Regions from separate parts of the Thalassobaculum sp. OXR-137 genome, predicted to be linked through region 1. Evidence: predicted binding sites of a transcription regulator. Region 1 holds the regulator's gene; each other region holds the start of a gene.
What was found. The regulator PhoB, encoded in region 1, activates phosphate uptake and scavenging genes when phosphate is short. The targets are predictions, from matches to a motif close to TNTCATAAAACTGTCA.
Positions count from the first base shown of each region.

Region 2: a site for PhoB is predicted at 2,186-2,201, ahead of phnD (phosphate/phosphite/phosphonate ABC transporter substrate-binding protein). Genes of this name have one in related genera too.
Region 3: a site for PhoB is predicted at 2,384-2,399, ahead of T8K17_RS20800 (PhnD/SsuA/transferrin family substrate-binding protein). Genes of this name have one in related genera too.

Region 1 covers NZ_CP139715.1:1,118,680-1,123,605, forward strand. The annotation lists gene T8K17_RS05295 (adenosine kinase) at 1-741, shown strand, start outside; gene T8K17_RS05300 (AmpG family muropeptide MFS transporter) at 1,477-2,829, opposite strand; gene phoB (phosphate regulon transcriptional regulator PhoB) at 2,911-3,606, opposite strand; gene phoU (phosphate signaling complex protein PhoU) at 3,622-4,356, opposite strand; gene pstB (phosphate ABC transporter ATP-binding protein PstB) at 4,424-4,926, opposite strand, start outside.
Region 2 covers NZ_CP139715.1:3,412,609-3,417,534, forward strand. The annotation lists gene phnE (phosphonate ABC transporter, permease protein PhnE) at 1-273, opposite strand, end outside; gene phnC (phosphonate ABC transporter ATP-binding protein) at 270-1,118, opposite strand; gene phnD (phosphate/phosphite/phosphonate ABC transporter substrate-binding protein) at 1,170-2,132, opposite strand; gene T8K17_RS15855 (ABC transporter ATP-binding protein) at 2,286-3,065, opposite strand; gene T8K17_RS15860 (iron ABC transporter permease) at 3,062-4,054, opposite strand; gene T8K17_RS15865 (iron ABC transporter permease) at 4,051-4,926, opposite strand, start outside.
Region 3 covers NZ_CP139715.1:4,461,271-4,466,196, reverse strand. The annotation lists gene phnE (phosphonate ABC transporter, permease protein PhnE) at 1-533, opposite strand, end outside; gene T8K17_RS20805 (phosphonate ABC transporter ATP-binding protein) at 526-1,338, opposite strand; gene T8K17_RS20800 (PhnD/SsuA/transferrin family substrate-binding protein) at 1,388-2,269, opposite strand; gene rplI (50S ribosomal protein L9) at 2,653-3,246, opposite strand; gene T8K17_RS20790 (DUF2232 domain-containing protein) at 3,351-4,277, opposite strand; gene rpsR (30S ribosomal protein S18) at 4,336-4,590, opposite strand; gene rpsF (30S ribosomal protein S6) at 4,587-4,926, opposite strand, start outside.

The sequences.
Region 1 (4,926 bases):
GACGACGGGCTGGGCAAGGTGTTCCGCCACGACATCACCGCCCAGGGCGTGCGCTTCGACACGCCGGCGGCGCCGGACGGCCCGCCGACCGCCCGCTGCCTCGTCCTGGTGACGCCGGACGCGCAGCGGTCCATGAGCACCTTTCTGGGCGCCTGCGTGAACCTGACGCCGGACGATATCTCGGAGGATCTGATCGCCGATGCCCAGGTGGTCTATCTGGAAGGCTATCTCTGGGATCAGCCCGAGGCGAAGAAGGCCTTTGTGAAGGCGGCCGAGATCGCCCACCGCTCCGGCGGCAAGGTCGCCCTGTCCCTGTCGGACTCGTTCTGCGTCGACCGCCACCGGGCCGATTTCAAGGAGCTGGTGAAGCACCACGTGGACATCCTGTTCGCCAACGAGGCGGAGGCCCTGTCCCTGTTCGAGACCGACAGGTTCGACGACGTGCTTCAGGCGGTTCGTTTCGAAGTCGAGACGGCGGCGCTGACCCGCAGCGAGAAGGGCGCGGTCGTCGTCCATCGCGACGAGGTCCATGTGCTGGACGCCGAGCCGGTCGAGCGGGTGGTCGACACCACGGGAGCGGGCGACCTCTATGCCGCCGGGTTCCTGCACGGCTACACCGCCGGCAAGGATGCGGTCACCTGCGGCCGGATCGGGGCGATCTGTGCCTCGGAGATCATCAGCCATGTGGGTGCACGGCCGGAGGCCGACCTGAAGAAGCTGGTGGCCGACAAGCTCGGCTGATCTTTCTTACTCCACCAAAAACGACTTCCTGGAAGCCGCCCGGACTTGATCCGGGAGGCTGTCCAGGACCTCGTGAGGGACGCCGGGACCACGGTCCTGGATCGTCCCCGGCGGTGCCGGGTCCGTCCAGGAAGTCGGGTTGGGTTGGTTTTGAAGCGGCAGCCGGCAGCAAGCGGGCGGAAGTCTCTGACCTCTAACAACCTTCAAACGACTTCCTGGAAGCCGCCCGGACCTGATCCGGGAGGCTGTCCAGGACCTTGTGAGGGACGCCGGGAACACGGTCCCGGATCGTCCCCGGCGGTGCCGGGTCCGTCCAGGAAGTCGGGTTGGGTTGGTTTTGAAGCGGCAGCCGGCAGCAAGCGGGCGGAAGTCTCTGACCTCTAACAACCTTCAAACGACTTCCTGGAAGCCGCCCGGACTTGATCCGGGGGGCTGTCCAGGACCCTATGAGGGACGCCGGGACCACGATCCTGGATCGTCTCCGGCGGTGCCGGGCCCGTCCAGGAAGTCGGAATATTTCGATTTTGAAGGGGCAGCCGCCAGCAAGTCGGCCAAACTCTCTTACTTCCAAACAACCTCAACCGACTTCCTGGAAGCCGCCCGGACTTGATCCGGGGGGCTGTCCAGGACCTCGTGAGGGACGCCGGGACCACGATCCTGGATCGCCCCCGGCGGTGCCGGGTCCGTCCAGGAAGTTGGGTTGAGTTCGTTCGGGTAGAGTTCGTTCGGATCGAGTTAGTTCGGATTGGGTTGGTCCGGGGACCGCTGGGATGCGGCCGTTCCCGGATCGGGCATCACCCACATCAGCACCAGCAGCAGCGGCAGGCCCAGCAGGGCGAGACCGGCGGTGATGGTGAAGAACAGGGCCCAATCGCCGCCCAGACTGTCGACGATCATTCCGGCGGAGGACGCGAACCAGATCCGCGCCAGGTTCCCCAGGGAGTTCAGCAGCGCATATTGGGTCGCCGAGAAGGCGGTGTTGCAGAGCCCGGCCAGATAGGCGACGAAGGCCACGGTCGCCAGACCGCCGGTGAAGTTGTCGGCGACCACCGCCAGGGCGAAAACCTCCATGTCCTGTCCGGCTCCGGCCAGATAGGCGTAGGCGAGGTTGGTTGCGGCGGCGGCCAGGCCGCCCACCAACAGCGCGCGGAACACGCCTGCCACGCGGACCAGCACGCCGCCGGCGAAGACCCCGAGGCAGACGGCGGCCAGTCCGAAGACCTTGGTCACGTCGGCGATCTGGGTCAGCTCGAAGCCCAGCTCCCGGTAGAACACGCCGGACATCCGGCCGAGCAGGGCGTCGCCGAACTTGAAGACGAAGATGAAGACCAGGATCAGCAGCCACCAGTCCCGGGTCGCGAAGTCGGCGAGCGGGTCGAACACCGCCTCTCGCAGCCAGATCCAGGCGCGGCCGAGCGCCGACGTCCCGGCATCCGGTTCGGCCCTCGGCAGGGGGTCGCGGCGCTCCGGTTCGGGCGCCATGAGGGTCGCGGCGACGGCGATCAGCAGGGTGCAGGCCAGGATCAGGTAGGTCGCGTTCCAGCCCAGGCTGGCGGCCAGATACAGCCCGCCGGCCCCGCCAACCAGGGTGCCGCCCAGATGCCAGCCCCAGATCGCGACCGCGGATCCGGCACCGAACTCGTCGGGCTTCAGGATGTCCACCCGGTAGGCGTCGATGACGATGTCCTGGGTGGCGGAGACGAAGGCGACGAAGACGCAGGCCAGCGCCACCATCGAGACGTCGGATGTCGGATCGGTCAGGCCGAGAAAGACGATGGCGGCGATCAGCAGGAGCTGGGTCAGCAGCGCCCATCCCCGCCGCCGGCCCAGCCGGTCGGTCAGGCCCGGCAGGCGCAGCCGGTCGACCAGCGGCGCCCACAGGAAGTTGATCGCGTAGGCGGTGGTGGCGAGGCTGAACAGGCCGACGCTGGAGCGCGAGAACCCGGCATCGGTCAGCCAGATCGACAGGTTGGAATACACCAGCGGCGCCGGCAGGCCCGAGGCGAAGCCGAAGATCAGGATGATGAGCATCCGGCGGTCGAGATAGACCCGGATGCCGTCGGTCCAGGAGGTGCGTTCAGCCGCCATACCGATCAGGTATCTGAGTCGCCGCGGCTTGCCCATAGGTAATAGCGCCGGGCAGGCGGCGCGGCGACGGATGGTGCCGGATCAGGCGGCGGCGTTGGCGTCCAGTGCGTAGCCGGCGGAGCGCACCGTGCGGATCACGTCGTCGTCGTTCTCGCTGTTCAGCGCCTTGCGCAGCCGGCGGATATGGACGTCCACCGTGCGCGGCTCGACATAGACGTCCGGACCCCAGACCGTGTCGAGCAGCTGCTCGCGCGAGAACACCCGGCCCGGATGCTCCAGGAAATGGCGCAGCAGGCGGAACTCGGTGGGGCCGAGATGGATGTCGCGCTCGCTGCGCTTCACCCGGTGCGCCGCCAGATCCATGGTCAGGTCGGCGAAGCGCAGGATCTCGTCCTCGGTGGAGGGGCGCGCCCGGCGCATCACCGCGCGGACCCGGGCGATCAGCTCGGCCGGACTGAACGGCTTGGTGATGTAGTCGTCGGCCCCGGAATTCAGGCCCCGGATCCGATCGCCTTCCTCGCCGCGGGCGGTGAGCATGATGATCGGGATGTTCTTCAGGTCCGGTGCCCGGCGCAGCCGCCTGCAGGCCTCGATGCCCGAGAGCAGGGGCAGCATCCAGTCCAGCAGGATCAGGTCGGGGCGGCGTTCCGCGGCGACCAGCATGGCCTCCTCGCCGTCCCCCGCGTCGATGACGCGGAAGCCTTCGCGTTCCAGGTTGTAGCGCAGCAGGGTGACGATCGGCGCTTCATCCTCGACGATCAGGATCAGTGGTTTCATGGGGTCGGTCACTCTTTACTCGGACGATCCATCGGAAAGCTCCTCCGGCTTGACGACGGCGAAGCTGCTGTTGTCCCCCTTCGGCCGATTGCCTTCCAGGCGGCGGCCGGTCTCCTCGAAATAGACGGTTTCGGCGATGTTGGTGGCGTGGTCGCCGATCCGCTCGATGTTCTTGGCCACGAAGAGCAGATGCGCGCAGGCGGTGATGTTGCGCGGATCCTCCATCATGTACGTCAGCAGCTCCCGAAAGAGGCTGGTGTACATCTGGTCGATCTCTTCGTCGCGCTGCCAGGCGACCATCGCGCGCTCCACGTCGCGCTGGGTATAGGCGTCCAGCACGTCGGTGATCACCCGGTGGGTCAGCCGGCCCATGCGGGCGATGCCGTTGATCGGCCCGACCTCCGGAAGCTGCGACAGGGCCGAGGCCCGCTTGGCCACGTTGGTGGCGTAGTCGCCCATGCGCTCCAGGTCGTGGGAGATCTTCAGCGCCGACAGGATCTGGCGCAGGTCGTGGGCGACGGGCTGGCGCAGGGCCAGCATCCGCAGGGTCAGCGCCTCGACCTGATCCTCCAGATCGTCGATCGCCTTGTCGGCCTCGACGCACTGGGCGGCCAGCGCGTCGTCGCGTTTGGCGATCGCCTGGATGGCGTTTGACAACTGGGCTTCGACGAGCCCGCCCATGCGGGAAATTGCCGACCGCAAGCCGTCCAGTTCCTCGTCGAACGAGGATACGATGTGGCTGTCGGACATGGTTCAGACCTCCGGTAACGGGTGACGTGCCGCGGCCGCCGATCGGGCCGCGGATTAGCCTTCGAGCCTATCCGAAACGTCCGGTGATGTACCCTTGGGTCCGGCTGTCGACGGGGTTGGTGAAGATCGCCTCGGTCTCTCCGACCTCCACCAGGTCGCCCAGGTGGAAGAACGCGGTGCGCTGGGACACGCGGGCGGCCTGCTGCATCGAGTGGGTCACGATGACGATGGTGAAGTTCTCCCGCAGCTCGTCGATCAGCTCCTCGATGCGGGCCGTGGCGATCGGGTCGAGGGCCGAGCACGGCTCGTCCATCAGGATCACTTCCGGATTCACCGCGATCGCCCGGGCGATGCACAGGCGCTGCTGCTGGCCGCCGGACAGACCGGTTCCCGGCTGGTCCAGGCGGTCGCTGACCTCTTTCCAGAGACCGGCACGCTCCAGGCTCTTCTGAACGATCTCGTCCAGTTCCGCCTTGCCGTGGGCGATGCCGTGGATCCGCGGGCCGTAGGCGATGTTGTCGTAGATCGACTTCGGAAACGGATTCGGCTTCTGGAACACCATGCCGACCC
Region 2 (4,926 bases), 2.3 Mb from region 1:
CGTCACCGACATGGTGAGGCTCTCCTCCATGCCCTGGAGGATGTCCTCCCAGCGGCTGGTGAAGTCGGGCACCAGGAAGCCCTCGATGAAGCGCTGGCCGCGCTCCAGGCCTTCCCAGACGCGGATCCAGTTCACCTCGACCGAGGCGATGGCAAGCACGAGATACAGCAGGCCGCCGCCGTACAGCACCCAGCGCAGCCAGGCCCGCTTGATGAAGGGCGGCCGCTTCCAGTGCCGATGATCAACCGCACCAGACATGTCAGCGTGGGTCATGTGAGGCCCGCCAGGCGCTCGCGATCGACCGGCACGGAGGCCGGGTGATCGGCCTCTTCGTCCGTCTCCTCGCCGTCCTCGTCCGCCTTGCGGATCGTGGCGGACCAGTCTTCCTCGCCGTAGATCTGGGTGAGGACCTCGGGAGTGAGCTCGTCGGGGGCGCCGTCGAACACGACGCGGCCGTTCTGCAGGCCGATGATCCGGCGCACGAACTGCTGCGCCAGGGCGACGTCGTGGATGTTGATGATGGCGGGCAGGCCGCGCTCGTCGCAGATCTCCACGATGAGCCGCATGATCTGCCGCGAGGTCTTCGGATCGAGCGAGGCGGTCGGCTCGTCGATCAGCAGCAGGTCGGGGTCCTGCTCCAGCGCGCGGGCGATGCCGACCCGCTGGCGCTGGCCGCCGGACAGGGCGTCGGCGCGCTTGTTCACATGGGCCGACAGGCCGACCCGGTCGAGCAGCCGATAGGCGTTCTCGATGGATTCCGGGGGAAACTTGCGGAAGAAGCTGCGCCAGAAGCCGACATAGCCGAGGCGTCCGGACAGCACGTTCTCCATGACGGTGAGGCGTTCGACCAGGGCGTATTCCTGGAAGATCATGCCGATCCGCCGGCGCGCCCGGCGCAGACCGCCGCGGCTCAGGCCGGTGATGTCCATGTCACCGAGATAGACCTGGCCGGAGGTCGGCTCCACCAGGCGGTTGATACAGCGGATCAGGGTGGATTTCCCCGCCCCGGACGGCCCGATCAGGCCAATCACCTGACCGGGCTCGACCGTAATGCTCACGTCGGTGAGCGCCCGATCTCCGGTTGCATAGACCTTCGAGAGGTCCTTCAAGCGCAGCATTCGGCCGCTCTCCTATATGTCGTGGTCAAGTATTGAGACGGGGCGGAACGGTCACTTGCACTCGTAGGAAACGCCGTTCGCCGCGTCGATCTTCCGGATCACTTCCCAGTGGGACTTGTAGGTGATCGGGATGAACTGCTCCTCGCCGGAGCGGGCGAACTCTTCCTTCAGGGCCGAGCCTTCCCAGTCGAAGGTGAAGAAGGATTCCTTGATCTTCTCCTGCAGCTCCGGCTTCAGGTTGTAGACGTAGCCGAAACCGGTGGTCGGGAACTTCTGCGACTTGTAGATCGAGACGACCTGGTCGGCCTTGATCACGTCGCGGGCGACCATGCGGTGCAGCACCGAGTTCGCGATGGCGGCGGCCGGGTAGTCCTTGTTCGCGACGCCCAGGATCGAGTTGTCGTGCTTGCCGGAGAACACCGGCTCGAAATCCTTCTCGGGCTCCAGGCCGTAATCGGCCTTCAGGATCGCCGACGGCGCCTTGAAGCCGGAATTCGACGTCTGCGAGGTGAAGGCCATCTTCTTCCCCTTGATGTCCTCGACCTTCTCGATGCCGCTGCCCGGATAGGTGATGATTTCCATGTTGTAGCCGAAATCGCCGTCCTTCGAGGCCATGATGGTGAAGGACACGAAACCGGCGCAGTTCACCGCCAGCGGGTTGGACCCGGTGTTGAAGCCCGCGACGTGCAGGCGGCCGGCGCGCATCGCCTCGATCTGGGCGGCGTTGGACTGGACCGGGAAGAACTGGACCTTCTTGCCGGTGACCTTTTCCATGTGGCGCAGGAAGCCGTCCCACACCTTGGCGTAGACCGCCGGATCCTCGACCGGGGTATAGGCGAAGATGAGGGTGTCCGGGTCAACCTGCTGGCTCGGATCGGTCGGCGTGTCGGCGACCAGGTCGCCGTTGTCGTCCTTGAACCGGGAGTCGAGCGCATAGGCCGGGGCCGCCCAGCTCAGCGAGACCGCGCCGACCAGACCGGCGAGGGCCGACAGCATCAAATTTCTGCGAATCATGTGATTCTCCCTACAGGTCGTTATCGTCGGCCCACCTGCGGCATGACCGAACATTACAGTTTTGTGACATCAGCATTATCGTGGTCTCGGACGTGACCCAAGCACAAAATATATGCGTCAGTGTCCGAATGGCTGACGCAACCGGGGCTCGACTCAATGCGGCAGGATCCACGGCCGTCCGGTGAGCGGATCGGTCATGACCTGCGCCGCCAGGCCGAAGGCCCGTTGCAGGTGCCCAGCGGTCATCACCGCCTCGGGCGTCCCCTCCGCGACCAGCCCCTGCGGGCTCAGCAGCACCAGATGGTCGCTGAAGCGGGCCGCGAGGTTCAGGTCGTGCAGCACGCTGATCACCGTCATGCCGGTATCGAGTACCCGCTGCTGCAGCAGTTTCAGCATATCGATCTGCTGCGCCAGGTCCAGATGCGAGGTCGGTTCGTCGAGCAAGAGCAGCGGGGTCTGCTGAGCCAGAACCAACGCCAGCCAGGCGCGCTGGCGCTGGCCGCCGGACAGTTCCGCCAAGGGGCGGTCGGCCATGTCGGTCAGGCCGACGGCGCCGAGGGCGTCCGTGCAGGCAGCACTGTCCTCCTGGGTCCAGGGCGACAGCATCCCGCGCCACGGAGTCCGCCCGCGCCGCACCAGTTCCCCCACATTGATGGCGTCCGGCGCCAGCGGGAACTGGGGCAGGATGGCGAGTCGGCGGGCCAGGTCCCGTGTGTCGGCGGCATGGATATCGGTGTCGCCCAGCAGCACCCGTCCGGCGGCCGGCTTCAGCAGCCGGGCGAGCGCCCGCAGCAGGGTGGACTTCCCACAGCCGTTCGGCCCAAGGATGGCCGTGCTCCGGCCGACCGGGAAGGCGAGGTCGAGGCCGCGGATCACCTGCCGGTCCTGATAGCCGACCGACAGGGCTTCGGTACGCAGACCGGTCTGGCTCACAGCTCGCCCCTTTCCATTTCGCGGGACAGGCGCCACAGCAGGTAGGGCGCGCCGAGAATGCCCGTGGTCACGCCGATCGGCAGTTGCAGGCCGGGCAGGCTGGCCCGGGCGACCAGGTCGGCCAGCACCATGATGACAGCGCCGGCCAGCGCCGCCGCAGCAAGCCGCGCGCCGGCATCGGTCGCCCCGGCAAGACGGGCGCCGACGGGCGGCGCCATCAGAGCGACGAAGGCGACCGGGCCGACCACGGCGACGGTGAGGGCGCACAACCCGATTGCGGTCGTCGCGAGCAGCAGCCGGGCCCGTCCGACATTCAGACCGAGCCCGGTCGCCAGTTCCGCGCCCAGTTCCAGCGACCGCAGCGACCGCGCCTGCACCGCCAGGCACAGGGCGAGCGCCCCGCCGCCTGCGGCGAGCAGCCCGGCATCGCCCCAGTCGCGGGCGGAGAGCGAGCCGACCAGCCAGCGCTGGGCTTCCGCCGCCTGCGGACCCGACAGACGCGTCATCAGGAAGGACCCGAAGGCAGTGGCGGCGAATCCGATGCCGATGCCGACCAGGACGAGGGTGACCGGCGAGGCGCCGTCGACGCCGCCATGGCCGCCGGCCGGGCGCGACAGGATCAGGACGGCGGCCCCGGCGATCAGTCCGCCGACGGCGGCGACGACCGGCAGCGGCAGGGTCAGGCCGAAGGCGACGGCGGTCAGGATCGCCAGGCCGGATCCGCCGGTGAACCCCATCACGTCCGGCGAGGCGAGAGGGTTGCGCAGCAGGATCTGGAAGACGGCACCGGCAAGTCCGAAGGCAGCGCCCGACAGCAGGGCGACCGCGACCCGGGGGCCGCGCAGGATGGAGATCGTCAGCGCGCCGGGCCCGTCTCCGCCGGTCAGCCCGTCCCACAGCACTGCCGGGCTCAGGTGGATCTGGCCGACCAGCAGGGCCAGCGCGGCGGCGGCGGCCAGCAGCAGGGCGAGGGCGGCGGTGCGGATCATCCGACCGCTCCGGGGCGGATCCGCCGGGCGATCAGCACAAAGATCGGCCCGCCGAGCAGCGCCGTCATCACGCCCGCGCGGATCTCCGCCGGGGCGAAGAGCAGTCGCCCGGCGGTGTCGGCCAGCAGCAGAATGGAGGCTCCGAGCAGTGCGGCGGCGATGAGTCCCGGCCGCAGCGGGGCGCCGACCAGCCGGCGGGCGATAGGCGGCACCATCAGGCCGAGAAAGGCGATCGGCCCGGCGATGGCGACGGCGGCGCCGGTCAGCAGCGAGATGCAGACGAGCGCGCCCGCCTGGACCCGGCCGGGACGCGTGCCGAGACCGCGGGACAGGGCGTCGCCGAGGGACAGCGCCTCGAGCTTCGGCGCCAGCGCCAGGATGAGCAGCGCGCCGGCGCCCGCGGCCAGCGCCATCTCCGTCAGCGGCCGGGCCCGCGCCTCCGCCAGGGAGCCGACGATCCAGAACCGCACAACGTCCAGGGTCTCGCCGCGCATCAGCACTGCCGCGGTGACCAGGGACAGCAGCAGCGCGTTCAGCGCCGCGCCGGCGAGGGTCAGACGCACGGGGCTGACATTGCCCCGCAGCCCGCCGCCCAGCGCGAAGACCGCCGCGGCGGCCAGGGCCGCGCCCGGAAAGGCCAGCACCGCCAGCAGCCCGGCATCGGCCTGGCCCAGGACCAGCGACCCGAGGACGACCGCGAACGCGGCGCCCGCATTGATCCCCAGCACCCCCGGATCGGCGAGCGGGTTGCGGGTCAGCGCCTGGATCGCGAGGCCGGCCGCCCCCAGGGCGCCGCCGCAGGCCAGGCCGGCGACGGTCCGCGGAAACCGGATGGACCGGATGGTGACATGGGCGGCGTCGGTCGGATCGGG
Region 3 (4,926 bases), 2.1 Mb from region 1:
TTGTCGCTGTCCTCCATGGCCTCGGCGAAGAAGCGGCCGCAGAAGCCGGCGGTGTCGACGATGATTGTCAGCGTGCCGGCGATGGCGCCGAGCCCGACCGCCGAGACGAAGAACAGCGCCCAGACCAGGTCCGGCACCGTGCGGAACAAGGATACCAAGCCCCGGGGGAGCCAGCGCAGCCGGCCGAACGGGCTCAGGCCCGCTGCCGAGCACCAAGCTAGCGGAAAGCTCAGCAGGATGCCGAACAGGGTGCCGACGAGGGCGATCTGCAGGGTCTCCACCAGCCGCATCCCCATGCGGCCGAGAAAGGCGGGATCGGTCTCAGGCGGCAGCATCCGTTCCAGCAGCGAGCCCATCCGCGGGATCGCGCCGATCAGCCGGTCCGCCGAGGGCGCGACCTCGCCGATGGACGCCAGCAACACCGCGCCGACCGCGACGAGAAGGGTGAACCGCAGCGGCGTCAGCCGGGGCCAGCGCGCGATGGTTCCGGCGGTCGGCCGGGCGTCCGGGTGGGCGAGAGGGGTGTCAGCCACGATAGATCGGCTCCAGGTCGCGTTCGGTGAGGTCGCCGGCGGCGGCGTCGAACACCACCTGCCCGGCCTTCAGCGCGACGATCCGGTCGGCGTGCTCCAGGGCGTGGCGCATGTCGTGGGTGGTGTAGACCAGCGTGCGCCGATGCTCGCCGGCGAGCCGGGCGAAGAGGCGCATGATGTCGAGCCCGGCGGCGGGATCGAGACTGGCGGCCGGCTCGTCGGCGAACAGCAGGTCCGGGCCGTGGACGATGGCGCGGGCGATGGCGACCCGCTGGGACTGGCCGCCGGACAGGGTGTCGGCCCGCGCCGCCGCCCGGTCGGCCAGCCCGACCGCGTCGAGCGCCTCCAGGGCGGCGTCGCGCAGGGAGGACGGGGCCAAGGACTGGTGCCAGCTGCGCCAGCCATGACCCTGGCCCAGCGCCCCGTTCACGACGTTGGAGAGTGCGCTGGTGCGGCCGACCAGCCCGTGGAACTGGAACACGAAGCCGAGCCGGCGCCGCATCACCGAGCGTTGCTTGGCGCTGGGTAGCTCCGTGAAGCGCTGGCCGAGGATCTCGACGGCCCCGCCGGTGATCGGAATCAGCCCGACCAGGGCGCGGAGCAGGGTCGACTTGCCCGCGCCGTTGGCGCCGAGCAGGGCGACGCGCTCGCCCGTCGCGATCGACAGGGTGACGCCGTCGAGCACCGGCGGGCCGTCGGCGAAGCGCTTGCAGACGGCGTGCGCCGCGATCAGCGGGGCGGCGGCGGCCGGTGCGGCGGCGACCGGATCCGCGTGCAGCGGCGAGGGTTGGAGCAGGGCTGTCATGATGATGACCGGGGCGGGCGCCGACCGGGAAGCCGGCGCCCAACCGCCGTCAATTGCCGACGAAGGATTTGAAGCCGTCGACCCCGATGGTCTTGTACATCGAGCGCACGTAGTCGTAGTCGCTGTCCTCGACGGTCGCGAGGAAGAAGCCGCCCTTGTACTTCTGATTGTCCTCGCCCTTCAGCACGGCGGCGAGCAGGGACTTGCCGTTGTCGACGAAGGCCTTGCGCACCTTGTCGATGGCCGCCGGATCGGCGTCGGCGCGGGCCACAAGGATGTCGTTCGGCAGGTCGCGGCCGCGGGCGACGACGGTGAAGGCCACGTCAGGATACGCCTCGCGGGCGCGCTGCAGGTGGCTGTAGTTCATGCCGATGGCGGCGATGTCGCCGCAGATCAGGGCCTCGACGGCGACGTTGCGGGAGATGATCTTCGGCTCGTAGTCCTGGCCGTAGACGAGGCCGAGGTCGGTCAGCGCCTGGGCCGGGCCGAGGTGCTGGGAGGTGGAGCCGACGGAGCCGAAGGCCACGCTCTTGCCCTTCAGGTCGGCGACCCGGCGGATCGGGCCGTCTGCGAGGGCGACGACCTGGGCGAAGTAGTCGGGACGCTGCCAGCCGACGACGATCTTGGCGTCGGTCAGTTCCTTGATCACCACGTACTCGGCCGGCCCAGTGAGCACCAGGTCCACCTGGCCGGCGTTGATCGCCTCGACGGCGGCGGTGCGGCTGCCGACCGGGAACAGCTCGATGTCCAGGCCGGTGCTCTTCTCGAGAGCGTCCTCGAACGGACCGAACTCGCTCTGCAGGGCCTCCAGGCCCTCGATATCGGTAACGGCGATCTTGAGGCTGTCGGCGGCGCTGGCGGGCGACGGGACGGCGAGCGACGGGACGGCGACCGCCAGGGCGGCGGCGGCGAGCAGGGCGCGGAGCTTCATGTGAGCCTCCTCCAGGGTGCGGGCAGATGCCCGGATCATTCGGAAGGCCCAGCGGATATCACCCGCCGACTGTCGCCGGTGTGACGCTGCGGTGTCGGAACGGCGTCGGTTCGATGATGGTTTGGTGACCGTGGATGTATCGCGGTGGATGTCCAGCGCGGGTTGTCGACCCTTCGACACGCCCCTGCGGGGCTGCTCAGGGTGAGGTCATTGAGAGCTTTGAATACCAAGACCTCGCCCTGAGCAGGGCCGGCGATGCCGGGCCGTGTCGAAGGGCCCGGGGGACCTTGGGATGACGGAGAAGGGAAGACGAGCCCCAATCCCAGAAACGCAAAGGGCCGTCCCGAAGGACGGCCCGTCGCAAGGCATATGCGGGGAGGGGATCAGGCCTCGGCCTTCTCCTCCTCGGTCTCCACGGCTTCCGGATCGAGCAGCTCCTCGACCTCGGGAGCCTCGTCTTCCATCCGCTCTTCCTCGTCCATCACGCCCCGATCGAGGGCGCGGCCGAGACGGGCCTGGGTTTCGGCCTCGTCCTGGGACCGGGCGATGTTCACGGTCACGTTCACCGAGACTTCCGGGTGCAACTGGACGCGCACCGGCTCCAGGCCGAGGGCCTTGAGCGCCTTGTCCAGCTTGACCTGGCTGCGGCCGACGGTGACCCCGGCGGCGGTCACCGCGTCAGAGATGTCGCGGGCCGACACCGAGCCGTAGAGCTGGCCGCTCTCGCCCGCGGCGCGGACCAGAACAACCGTCATGCCGTCGAGGGTCTTGGCGACCTGCTCGGCTTCCGACTTGCGCTCCAGGTTCTCGGCCTCGAGCTGCGCACGGCGCTCCTCGAAGACCTTGCGGTTGCCGTCGTTGGCGCGCAGCGCCTTCTTCTGCGGCAGCAGATAGTTACGGGCGTAGCCCGGCTTGACCGAAACCACATCGCCCATCTGGCCGAGGCTCTCGATCCGTTCCAGCAGGATGACTTCCATCGTCCTCACTCCTTCTCTTGCGGGCCTACGCCCCCCGGATAGGTATCCGGATTTCCTCATCAGGGCGGCGCCGAGGCGACCGCTTATCAGTCATTCGCCGCCGGTCACTCTTGCGGGGGAGGCCCCGCGCGACGGCGAAAATCGAAAACCACGTCCAGCATTCCAACCAGCACGATCACGGCGGCCGCCGCCCAGCTGAAGACCACCAGCAGGGCATAGGTTCCGCCGAGCCAGAGTCCCCCGCTGCCGCTGCGCCGGGACAGGGCGTGCACCACGCCGAGCCCGGTGAACAGGAAGATCAGCAGCACCACCGGAACCATGTTCCTGGCGGCGAAGCCGATCCCCTCCGGCAGATAGGCCACGGCCAGAACCGCCACGAGCACGAACGCGATCCAGCGCGGGGCCCGAAGGTCGGCAATGTCCGGCGTCGGCAGCGCGGCCTTGCCGAACCGGCGCAGAATGAACTGCGCAAGCCCGGCGCTGGCCGCCGTCGTCAGCACCCATCCCGCGGCCGCGAAGGCCGGGAACAGACTGGCCAGAGAGGACAGCATGTCCTGCAGTTCCGCCATGGGAAGCGGCGGTTGCCCGGCCTCCTCCGCATAGCGGGAGATCATGTCGAACGTCTCCTGCAGCTCGTCCGCGATCACCCCCTGCATGCCGTCCGGATGTCCGGACAGGATCAGGCCCGCCAGCGCGATCATGGCGCAGGCATAGGCGACCAGGGTGAGCAGCAGGACCCTGGGATGGCTGCCGCTCCGTTCGGCCTGCCAGATCAGCAGGCCGGCCGGTGCGCCGGTCATCGCCGCATGATAGGCCGCGACGTCGAGACCCATGGACAGGCCGAGGGCAACGAAGGCCGCCGCGGCAGCCGCCATGCCCAGAACCGCTCCGTAGGCCAGCCCCACAAGAAACAGCGGCAGCGAGGTCAGGGACAGCTGCAGCATCGCGAAGAACGGCGACGGATAGACCGCCACCGTCATCAGCGCGCTTGCTGCCGCCGCTATTCCAACCGTTAGCCAACCGTAGTTCATGAGGGGCCATCGTCGTGCCGACGTTCGTCAGGGTGCCGCCGGATGCTGGTCCGGTCGCTCAGCTCACCACGAACGGCAGAAGCGCCATGTTGCGGGCACGCTTGATCGCGCGCGCCAGCTCACGCTGCTTCTTGGCCGAAACGGCGGTGATCCGGCTCGGCACGATCTTGCCCCGCTCGGAGATGAAACGGGACAGCAGCTTGGTGTCCTTGTAGTCGATCTTCGGCGCGTTGGCGCCGGAGAACGGGCAGGACTTCCGGCGGCGCATGAACGGCTTGCGCACGGCCGCGCGAGCGATTTGCAACTGGCTCATTCTGCATCTCCCTTGCTGGAATCACGGTCGCGGCGATCGCCACGGTCGCCCCGATCCCCGCGGTCGCCCCGATCTCCACGATCAGCACGATCACGGTGGTCGCGGTCACCCCGGCCGCCACGGCCGCGATCGCGGTCGGACTTGGCCTGCATCATGATCGAGGGGCCTTCCTCGAGCTCTTCGACGCGGATGGTCATGTAACGAAGGACGTCTTCGTTCAGACGCATCAGGCGCTCCATCTCGGTCACGGCCTCGGAGGGCGCGTCGAGGTTGAAGAGCACGTAATGGCCCTTGCGGTTCTTGTTCACCTTGTAGGCGAGGTTCCGCAGACCCCAG